3 regions of the Halomonas sp. SIMBA_159 genome follow, and region 1 is predicted to be linked to each of the others. Evidence: predicted binding sites of a transcription regulator. Region 1 holds the regulator's gene; each other region holds the start of a gene.
The links. The regulator PhoB, encoded in region 1, activates phosphate uptake and scavenging genes when phosphate is short. The targets are predictions, from matches to a motif close to TGTCATANNNNTGTCANA.

Region 1 (3,274 bases):
ATTGACCGCCTTGGAGGCCTAGGTGACCGCCCCTGTGTTATCCACACCTGCGTTTTCGCTCTTCCCTCAGTGGCTGCCCGTGGCCGCCGCTCAGCCAGCCATGAGCGCGCCTTGGTGGCAGTGGGTAGCGTCCACGGATTCCTTAACCGCGCGCCTTGTGGCCGCTGGCGAGCCTGGAACGTTTCGGGTGCGCTTGCTGCGTCAAACCATTGGCCTGCCCCAGCGCGATGAAGCCTTGGCTCTAAGCATTGCTCCTCGCCGTTACGCGTGGCTGCGCGAGGTGGCACTGTGTATTGATGAAACGCCGTGGGTGGTAGCGCGTTCGGTGGCCCCGCTTCACCAGCTACAGGGGAAAGGTTTGGGGAAGTTGGGTGAACGCTCGTTAGGCAGTTGGCTATTTCAGCAGCCCGATTTGGTTCGCGGGCCGCTGGAAGCCACAGCGACGCCGCCACGTTTTACCCACCAGCAGCCGGGGCTATCGGCCAATAGCTTATGGGGGCGGCGCTCTGTCTTTGAACATGGCGGGCTTTCGTTACTGGTTCAGGAGTATTTTTTATCTACCATGGCGGATGCGCTGGGCCTTCCGTCGCGCTAGGCTAACGCAGCAGCTTTTTTGACGAGGTAAGCATGAGCATGGACCGTTCTCTGTTGCGCCCGATCGGGTGGGCCCGAGTGGCAGACTTTTTACAGCTAATGCGCTTGGACCGGCCCATTGGCACTTGGCTGCTGATGTGGCCCACACTTTGGGCGCTGTGGGTCGCGTCAGAGGGCGTGCCGGGCCGTGATGTACTGCTGATTTTTATTGCCGGTGTGTATGTCATGCGCGCCGCAGGCTGCGTGGTGAATGACTACGCCGACCGCCACGTTGATGGCCATGTGAAACGCACCAAGCATCGACCTCTGGCCACCGGGCGAATTAGCGAAACCGAAGCGCAGCTGCTGTTTGTGGCGCTGGTAGCCGCCGCCTTTATTTTAGTGCTGCTGACCAACGGGTTTACGGTACTGCTCTCTGTGGGTGGGGTGCTGCTGGCGTTTATTTATCCGTTTATGAAGCGCTACACCCACTTTCCCCAGGTGGTATTGGGAGCGGCGTTCTCCTGGGCGATCCCGATGGCGTTTGGTGCCGTGCTTGGCCACGTGCCGCTTGAGGCGTGGATACTGTTCAGCGCCAACTTACTCTGGACGGTGGCTTACGATACCCAGTACGCCATGGTGGATCGCGATGATGATCTGAAAATTGGCATTAAATCCACTGCGGTGCTGTTTGGCAGCGCCGACCGTTTCATCATTGGCCTGCTGCAGTTGGCGACGCTGGCGCTGCTGATCTGGGTAGGTATACGGGTTGGGTTAGGCGGTTTTTTCTGGCTGGGTTTGGCAGGCATGGCCGCGACGTTTGCCCATCAGCAGCGGTTAATTTTTCACCGTGACCGCGACCGCTGCTTCCAGGCGTTTCTGAATAACCACTGGTCGGGGCTGCTGGTATTTGCCGGATTTGTACTGAGTTGGTGGCCTATGGCTGGTTAATTCCGCTGGGTGTCATAGAATTGTCATTAAGTCATGGTGTTATCGTCACAGACATGTCATTGAACTGTTTTCGCATAAACGAGTTTTCATAGAACACCGTGAGGCCCTGGAATGACCGCCAAGACCGTACTGATTGTCGATGATGAGGCGCCCATTCGCGAGATGATCGCTGTGGCGCTGGAAATGGCTGACTATCGCGTGCTTGAAGCGGACAACGCCCAGGATGCCCACGCGATGGTGGTCGACCACCAGCCCGACTTACTGCTGCTGGACTGGATGATGCCAGGTACCAGCGGCATTGAGCTGGCCCGCCGCCTCAAGCGCGAAGAAGCCACCGCCGAACTGCCTATTATTATGCTCACCGCCAAAGGCGAAGAGGATAATAAAATTCAGGGGCTAGAAGCTGGCGCAGATGATTACATCACTAAGCCGTTTTCACCCCGTGAACTGGTGGCGCGTCTGAAAGCCGTGCTGCGCCGAGCAACCCCACGCGGTGTGGAAGACCCTATCGAAATCAACGGATTGCTGCTGGACCCCATCAGCCATCGAGTGAGTGCTTACGGTAAAGCACTAGAGATGGGCCCCACCGAGTACCGTTTACTGCAGTTTTTTATGACCCACCAAGAGCGCGCTTATACCCGTAGCCAGCTGCTTGATCAGGTGTGGGGCGGTAACGTGTATGTGGAAGAGCGTACGGTGGATGTGCATATTCGCCGGTTGCGCAAAGCGCTAGGTGAAGCGCACCAGAACCTCATCCAAACAGTGCGCGGCACTGGGTATCGTTTCTCTGCTCGGGTGTAATTGTGCGCTTGTGGAGCCGTGAACTGTGGCGAATTATCTGGCTGGCTTTCCTGGGGATGTGCCTGGGATGGCTGCTGGGTTACCCCGGTTTCGGGTTAGCTGCGGGTCTGACGCTCTGTTTGGTGTATCAACTCCGCCAGCTTAGAGCGCTCTACAAGTGGCTAACGCTCAATCCCCACGATGAACCTCCTGCTGCTGCGGGCATGTGGGGCGAGCTATTTGACCGCCTTTACCGTTACCAAAAAAGCCAGCGCATCACTCAAAACCGCCTGCGCGCCACGCTTGCGCGTATCCAAGAGTCTTCTGAAGCGATGCGCGACAGCGTCGTCATGCTAGACCGCCACGGCGACCTAGAGTGGTGGAACAGCGCCGCGACAGAAATGCTCGGCCTGCAAATAGCCCATGACCGTGGCCAGCATATTACCAATCTTCTGCGTGACCCTCGTTTTATTAGCTACTTCAACGCCCGTGAGTATGGCGAACCGTTAACACTGACCTCGCCTATCGATGAGCGCCGCATCCTTCAGTATCAAATTACTCTGTATGGCGATGATGAGCGTTTGGTGATGGCGCGGGATATTACCCGTCTTCACCGTCTGGAGCAGATGCGCCGCGATTTCGTAGCCAATGTTTCCCACGAGCTGCGCACCCCGCTGACGGTTCTTTCTGGCTATTTGGAAACCTACGGTGACCTTAAAGAGCTGTTGCCGCCGCGCCTGGGCAAAGGCATTGGCCAGATGGAAGAGCAGACCAAGCGCATGCAGAACTTGGTGAATGACCTGCTGCTGCTCTCGCGGCTTGAAATTGACCGAGGTGGCGAAGATCATCAGCCATTAGCCGTAGGGCCTATGCTTGAGAGTATTCGTCGCGATGCGCTGGCGCTTTCTAACCAGCAGCATAATGTACAGATCGTGCTCGAGTGTGAGGCGCGCTTGGTGGGCAGTGAGCA
Region 2 (3,274 bases), on a different contig from region 1:
GCGCGGCGGTCACGTCCAGAAAGTTCATGGTGCCGATAAACGAGGCCACAAAAGCGCTGGCGGGCTGGTGATAGATGTCTGCCGGGGTGCCCACCTGCTCGATCACGCCGTGGTTCATTACCACGATCCGGTCGGCCATGGTCAGCGCTTCTTCCTGGTCGTGGGTGACCATGATGGTGGTGACTCCCAAGCGGGCCTGCAGCGCTTTGATTTGGCTGCGCAGATGCCCTCGCACCCGCGCATCCAGCGCCGATAGCGGCTCATCTAATAGCAGCAAACCAGGCTCCATCGCCAGCGCTCTTGCCAGCGCCACCCGCTGCTGCTGCCCGCCAGACAGCGCCGCCGGGTACTTGGCGTCGCTGCCGGAGAGGTCTACCAGCGCCAGCAGCTCGGCGACGCGGGAACGAATCTCCGCCCGAGGAACGCGACGATTACGCAGCCCATAGGCCACGTTGTTGAAAACAGTCAGGTTGGGAAACAGCGCGTAAGACTGAAACACGATGCCGAAATCACGCGCCTGTGGGGGCAGCGTGGAAATATCCTTACTACGTTGAATCAGCGTGCCCGCGCTCTGGCGGGTAAGCCCGGCAATCGTGCGCAGCAGCGTGGTCTTGCCGCAGCCCGATGGCCCGAGAAAGCAGACAAACTCACCTTCTTGAATGTCGAGCGCGATATTATCCAGCGCGGTAAAGCTACCAAAGCGCTTCGTAACACCGTCGATACTGAGATGCGTCGTGGTGGCATGAGGGGTCGCCGCTGCGGAGGCCGACAGCGGCGATGTCAGTGTAGGGGGCATAACATCTCCAAGCCCCGGCCTAGGCCGGGGCAGCTGTGCGGTGCTTACTCTTCGGTTTTGCTGTCGTAACGGCGCTGCCATTCGGCCAACACGCGCTCACGATTTACCGCCGCCCACTGGAAGTCGGCATCAATCATGCGCTCGGCAATATCGGCCGGGTAGTTCTCGATGGGCTGCGCCACACCGGGGTAGGCCACGACGGCATAGCCTTCGTTGTAAAGCTCGTTGGCATCTTGGGAGACAGCCCAATCCATCAGCGTTTGGGCGGCTTCCTGCTGGTCGGTACCGGCCACAATGGCAGCGGCTTCCATATCCCAGCCCAGGCCCTCTTCAGGGAAAACCACCTCAATAGGCGCCCCTTGGGATTTCAGACGAGCACCACGGAAGGCAAACGAAACGCCCACCACGGCTTCGCCGGTAGCCGCTAGGCTGCACGGCGCAGAACCAGAGTGGGTGTAGCGGGAGATGTTGTTGTGCAGGCGGTCCATGTAGTCCCAACCTTGATCTTCACCCCACAGCTGAAGCCAGCTCGCCACATCCAGGTAGCCGGTGCCTGATGAGTTGGGGTTGGGCATGATCACGTGGCCTTCGAATTCAGGCTGAGTGAGGTCTTCCCATGAGGTGGGCATGGGTACGCCCTGGCGCTCTCCTTCGATGGTGTTGTAGCAAATCGCCGCAACCCAGGCGTCCATACCCACCCATGCCGGGTCTTCACCGTCGCGGTAAGCGGCATCGACGAATTTCGGGTCGAGGTTCTCAACGCCTTGTGGGGCGTAGCGCTCTAGCATGCCCTCCTCTTCCAGCACCAGCAGGCTAGTGGCGGCCAGGCCCCAGATAACATCCGCCTGGGGGTTCTCTTTTTCGGCCAGCAGGCGCGCAGTGATAACGCCCGTGGAGTCGCGCACCCAGTTGATGGTGATATCCGGATGAGCGGCGTTGAAGCGCTCGGCGTATTTTTGCAGGTCGTCGGATTCAACGGCGGTATACACCGTCAGCTCGGTGGCCTGGGCAGAGGCGGCGAACACACTGGCCATAGCGCTAACCAGTAACGTGGGTTGGAACAAGCGGCGAAGCATCGACATGGGTGGTCTCCAGCGGTTTGGTATAGACCAGAATTTTGCCGAGCTTAAATGACAGTGCCGTGACGCTTCATTGACCGATTCTTGAAGTTCTTGTGTCTAGACGAGCTTGTGTCTAGACGGGAAAGCTACTGTTGGCCCGACAGCTCAACGCGGATGCACAGCGAATCGTGCAGCCAGTGCTCTTCGTCGTACTCAATCGGGCGCTGCTGGTCATCGAAAATCGCGCGGCAAATATTCAGCCCCGCCGTGCCTGGTGCCACAAATAGCTCTTCGGCATCGCCCGGTGACAGCGCCTCCGACACCATGGATATGGAGCGATTGGCCAAGTGATGCCCCCAGCGCTCGCGCAGTAGCCCCCAGAGTGACTGGCCTGCGTAGATCGACAGCAGCTCTGGGGCACGTTCGGGCACCACCCAGAGTGATTCTGCCAGCACGGCGCGGTCATCCACATAGCGGCGGCGGCGAATATGGTGAAAAACGTGATCATCCGGCAGGTTTAACGCCCGGGCGGCGGGTACGTGGGCGCGGGATTCCAGCTGTAGCACAGCGGTACGCGGCTGGCGGCCTTGGGCGCGCACGTAGTCGTTAAAACCGGCATCGCGGGTGGGGTCGTACATCAAGCGGGCCGGGGAGATAAACCAGCCGCGCCGATTGCTGCGGTGGATGAGCCCCTCGCCCTCCAGTTGCGCCAGCGCTTGGCGCAGGGTGACGCGGGTGGTGGAGAAACGCTCGGCCAGCGCGCGCTCAGCGGGCAGTTTGCCCTCCCACTGAGCGGCATGCTGAGTAATCAGGTGACGAAGCTGTTCGGTAAGCTGTAGGTAGTAGGCATCAGGCATGCGCCGATTTTCCTGAACGGTCGTTGGCGGCAGTCGCACCGGCAGGTGCAGAGGCCCGCCAGTCTAAGCGCCGCCACCCTTCTACGCTAGCCACCTCGGCCAATACCGAGTCAGGATTGACCGCCACGGCGCAGTCTACGTACTGCAGCAGCGGCAGGTCATTGCGGGAGTCGGAGTAGAAGGTGGTATGGCTTGGCGTGATCGCGTGTTCTGCCAGCCACTGCTGAAAGCGAATAACCTTGCCGCCTCGGTACGAGAGCACGCCTTGGCTACAACCGGTGTAAACACGCCCATCCTCAGAAGTAGCGACCTCCAGCTCCACCGCGAGCACATGCTCAATGCCAAGCGCCGCCGCGATAGGGGCCACCAAATGATGGGAAGAGGCAGAGATCAGCACCAGGGTATCGCCCGCCTTTCGATGGCTTTCTAGGCAGCGCCACGCCTGATCAAAAATACGCGGCTGCAGATGGGTGGCGACAAAGCGCTCTACCTCTTTCTCCACCTCAGCAACTCGACGCCCCTTCAGGGGTGCCAGGGTCATGGCGAGGTACTCTTCCAAC
Region 3 (3,274 bases), on a different contig from region 1:
CTTTATAGAGCACGGGCTAGCTGACTTTGGCCGCTACCAAGATGCCATCAGCGACCGTGAGCCATTTCTTTACCACTCGCGGCTCTCTGCAGCGATGAATATTGGCCTGCTCTCCCCGTTTGAGGTCTGCGAAGCCGCTGAAGCTCACTATCATGCGGGCAAAGCGCCTATTAATGCGGTAGAGGGCTTTATCCGCCAAATTTTAGGCTGGCGCGAATACGTACGCGGGCTCTACTGGACGCAGATGCCCACTTACAAACAAGAGAATCAACTTGGCTTTACCCGAGAGCTCCCCGCTTTTTATTGGGATGCGAAGACCGATATGCGCTGCCTCCAGCGCGCTATCCAGATGACGATTGATAACAGCTACGCCCATCATATCCAACGGCTCATGGTGACCGGCAATTTTGCGCTGCTGTGCGGCGTAAAGCCCGAGGCGCTGTGTGACTGGTATTTAGCCGTTTATGCAGATGCCAGCGAATGGGTGGAACTGCCGAATACACTGGGTATGGTGTTACATGCAGATGGAGGGCTGATGGGCTCCAAGCCCTACTGCGCGTCGGGTAAGTACATCGATAAGATGTCCGACCATTGCCAGCACTGCCGCTACTCTCCCAAAGAGATCACTGGCCCCAAGGCCTGCCCGTTTAATAGCCTATATTGGCACTTTCTAGAAACCAATGCCGAACAGCTCAACCGCAACCCGCGTATGAAGCTCATCTACGGTTCGCTTTCGCGCATGAAAGAGGAGAAACGCGAGGCGATTCGCCAGCAGGCAGAGCAGTTTCTCGCCAAGCTACCCACCAGTGAAGGCTACGGCCAGCCAGCCCACACACAAGGCTATTCTCATCAGGAGACCCGCTCATGAGCCGATTCGCGACGCTAAACGCACAGGCCCCCGTCACGCTTTATCACGATGGCCACTGCCCGTTTTGTCGGGTCGAAGTTGCCTGGCTTGCCAAGCACCGTCATCACGAGCGCGTTAAGCTGGTGGATATTCAAAGCAGAGAGTTTGACGCAGAAGCGATCGGCCGCAGCTTTGACGCCATGATGGGGCAGCTGCACTTACAGGATCGTCAGGGATATTGGTATGTGGGTATGGATGCCAGCCGGGCCCTCTATGCGGTGTTGGGCTACCGGCGGCTGGTAAGACTTTCTTGCTTACCGGGCCTGCGAAGCGTCATGGATGCAGGCTACCGTTTTTTTGCCCGCCGCCGTATCCGGCTGGGGCAGTGGTGGGAAAAACGTCAGGATAAATCTGCTAGCTGATCAATTAAGATAGCGAATTAATTAAAATACTAGCGGCATACGCGAGGTCAGCGGCGCGCTGTAATGGGCGTCGCGGCCAATGACTTCATCGTGCGGAACATGCTGCACCAAGTAGGCGCGATGAATACCCGCTCGCTTCAGCTCCAGGTAGACGTCATCTAATGAACGAAACAGCATCGGCTTGTTACGTTGCATCAGCATATGGCGCTCGCCTTCTACATCCTCAAGCTCTACCTGATAGAAACGGCTGCCTGAATGAGTAATCACCCGAATTTCAAAGTTGTCGTGGCTTGCGACGAACTGTTTTAGCTCTTTCAGTTCCATGGTTCCCTCCTGTTATTGGTCATCATCATGGAGCACAGCATGACGCGGCCCCATGACAATAATATTACCTTGGCACTAACTGCCTAAGAGGGCAATAACCGAAAAGAGTTCCTGACCAATTCGTCAACTTATGGTCGTTTTACTGATATTCCGACGGGTCAATCGCCTTACCCAGCGAGTTGCGGTCAATCCAGTTACCGCCTTTTGTCTCTTTGTAACGAAAGACTACTTTGTCGCCCACGGCAACGGGAAGCTCTGCGTCTTCTGTCTGGTAGCTGTACTTCTCCCCTTCCACTACTAGGAAATAGCGGTAGAGATCGGGCATGCCCAGCCACTCTTTAAAAGGCCCCTCGCGCTCTAGCGACTGGAGTTCACCACGGCCTTCCAATTTCGGAAGACGTTTGCGGTTACCGCGCCTAAAACCACCTGCCATTTGTTACTCCTGTCTCTCTATCTGCTCGAGGCGAACTGCTCATGAGGGTGCGCATTATACGTTCTCCCCCATGACGCTCAAGTTAATCACCAAACGCTTCGCCGTAGCTGTCAGGCGCTAGATCTTCAAACCGCGTGTATTTACCAATAAAGGCCATGTGCACCGTACCAATGGGGCCGTTACGCTGCTTACCGATAATCAATTCAGCGATACCTTGGTTATCTGGGTTATCCGGGTTATACACCTCATCCCGGTAAACGAAGGCGATCACGTCTGCATCCTGCTCAATCGCTCCCGAGTTATGGCTAACAATACCATCCGCCAACCAACAGGCATCTCCTGGAACAGTTAAATCAAAGACTTCTTCTTCACCGCAAGGGCGTATATCAACGACCTGATCCCAAAAGAGATCGCTGGAAGCTATCTGAGACAACGCAGCATCGCCTAGTACATCCGCATAGCTACTAAGGGTGGCACGTGAAGGCGCAAAGCTAAAATGGGACGAGCCGCCATAAGCAGTACCACGCATTGCCGCCATTTGCCGCTGACTGACGCCTTTGGCAATCATTACCTGCTTAACATGATCAAACACCTCTTGAGGCAAAGTGTCGATATTAGTGTTAGCCACGACAGCCGCCACTTTAAGCGGCTCTAGCGCTGCCTCCTGATGCCCAAACGCTCCAATTCGCTGTGCAAAGCGCTGCTGTTGATCACTTCCAGATACATCTGCGGTATACCATCCTCCCCCTTCTCCCGATATTACATGACGAATTCGTGTCACAATCCCGAAACGCAGCAGCAGTGCGCTGACATCATCAATAAGACGTCGGCTAACCGTAGAGAAGTAGAGACGTGTGCGGCCATTTTTATCGGTCGTAATACTACCGTCGGTGGCCCACAAGTGACGCATAAACAAAGCGAGCTGCTGATTGGACAGCTTAAAGATATCGCTTGGAATATATTTTTCAGCAGAACGCTGCCCAAAAATACCCAGCGACTTCAACCAACGCCCCACCCCTTGCGCATGCCAACGATTACCATTGCCAGAAATAACGAGTTGATGCCAGTTACCGCGCCCAGCATGGCGCGTCACCGTCGAACCAAACTGTTCGGCGGAGCACTTCACGGCATCGCTATTCGCTTCACTAGCGGTGGTGTAGCGTAGCGGCTGGCCCTTGACATAGCTGCCGTCACCTAACAAATGGGCCAACAGGATAAGCGCATGCTCCTCCCACGTTATCGGGCATT

Region 2: R0J87_RS14680 (putative 2-aminoethylphosphonate ABC transporter substrate-binding protein) is a predicted target of PhoB. The motif match lies at 1,926-1,943, and genes of this name have one in related genera.
Region 3: R0J87_RS10805 (DUF6482 family protein) is a predicted target of PhoB. The motif match lies at 1,645-1,662, and genes of this name have one in related genera.

Annotation. Positions count from the first base shown of each region.
Region 1 covers NZ_JAWJBT010000001.1:27,435-30,708, forward strand. Annotated here, with positions in the region: gene R0J87_RS00145 (chorismate--pyruvate lyase family protein) at 23-595, shown strand; gene ubiA (4-hydroxybenzoate octaprenyltransferase) at 634-1,524, shown strand; gene phoB (phosphate regulon transcriptional regulator PhoB) at 1,636-2,325, shown strand; gene phoR (phosphate regulon sensor histidine kinase PhoR) at 2,328-3,274, shown strand, end outside.
Region 2 covers NZ_JAWJBT010000022.1:22,054-25,327, reverse strand. Annotated here, with positions in the region: gene R0J87_RS14685 (putative 2-aminoethylphosphonate ABC transporter ATP-binding protein) at 1-796, opposite strand, end outside; gene R0J87_RS14680 (putative 2-aminoethylphosphonate ABC transporter substrate-binding protein) at 841-1,878, opposite strand; gene R0J87_RS14675 (UTRA domain-containing protein) at 2,004-2,714, opposite strand; gene R0J87_RS14670 (HAD family hydrolase) at 2,707-3,274, opposite strand, start outside.
Region 3 covers NZ_JAWJBT010000014.1:63,259-66,532, reverse strand. Annotated here, with positions in the region: gene R0J87_RS10815 (cryptochrome/photolyase family protein) at 1-868, shown strand, start outside; gene R0J87_RS10810 (thiol-disulfide oxidoreductase DCC family protein) at 865-1,269, shown strand; gene R0J87_RS10805 (DUF6482 family protein) at 1,291-1,593, opposite strand; gene R0J87_RS10800 (hypothetical protein) at 1,733-2,026, opposite strand; gene R0J87_RS10795 (replicative DNA helicase) at 2,109-3,274, opposite strand, start outside.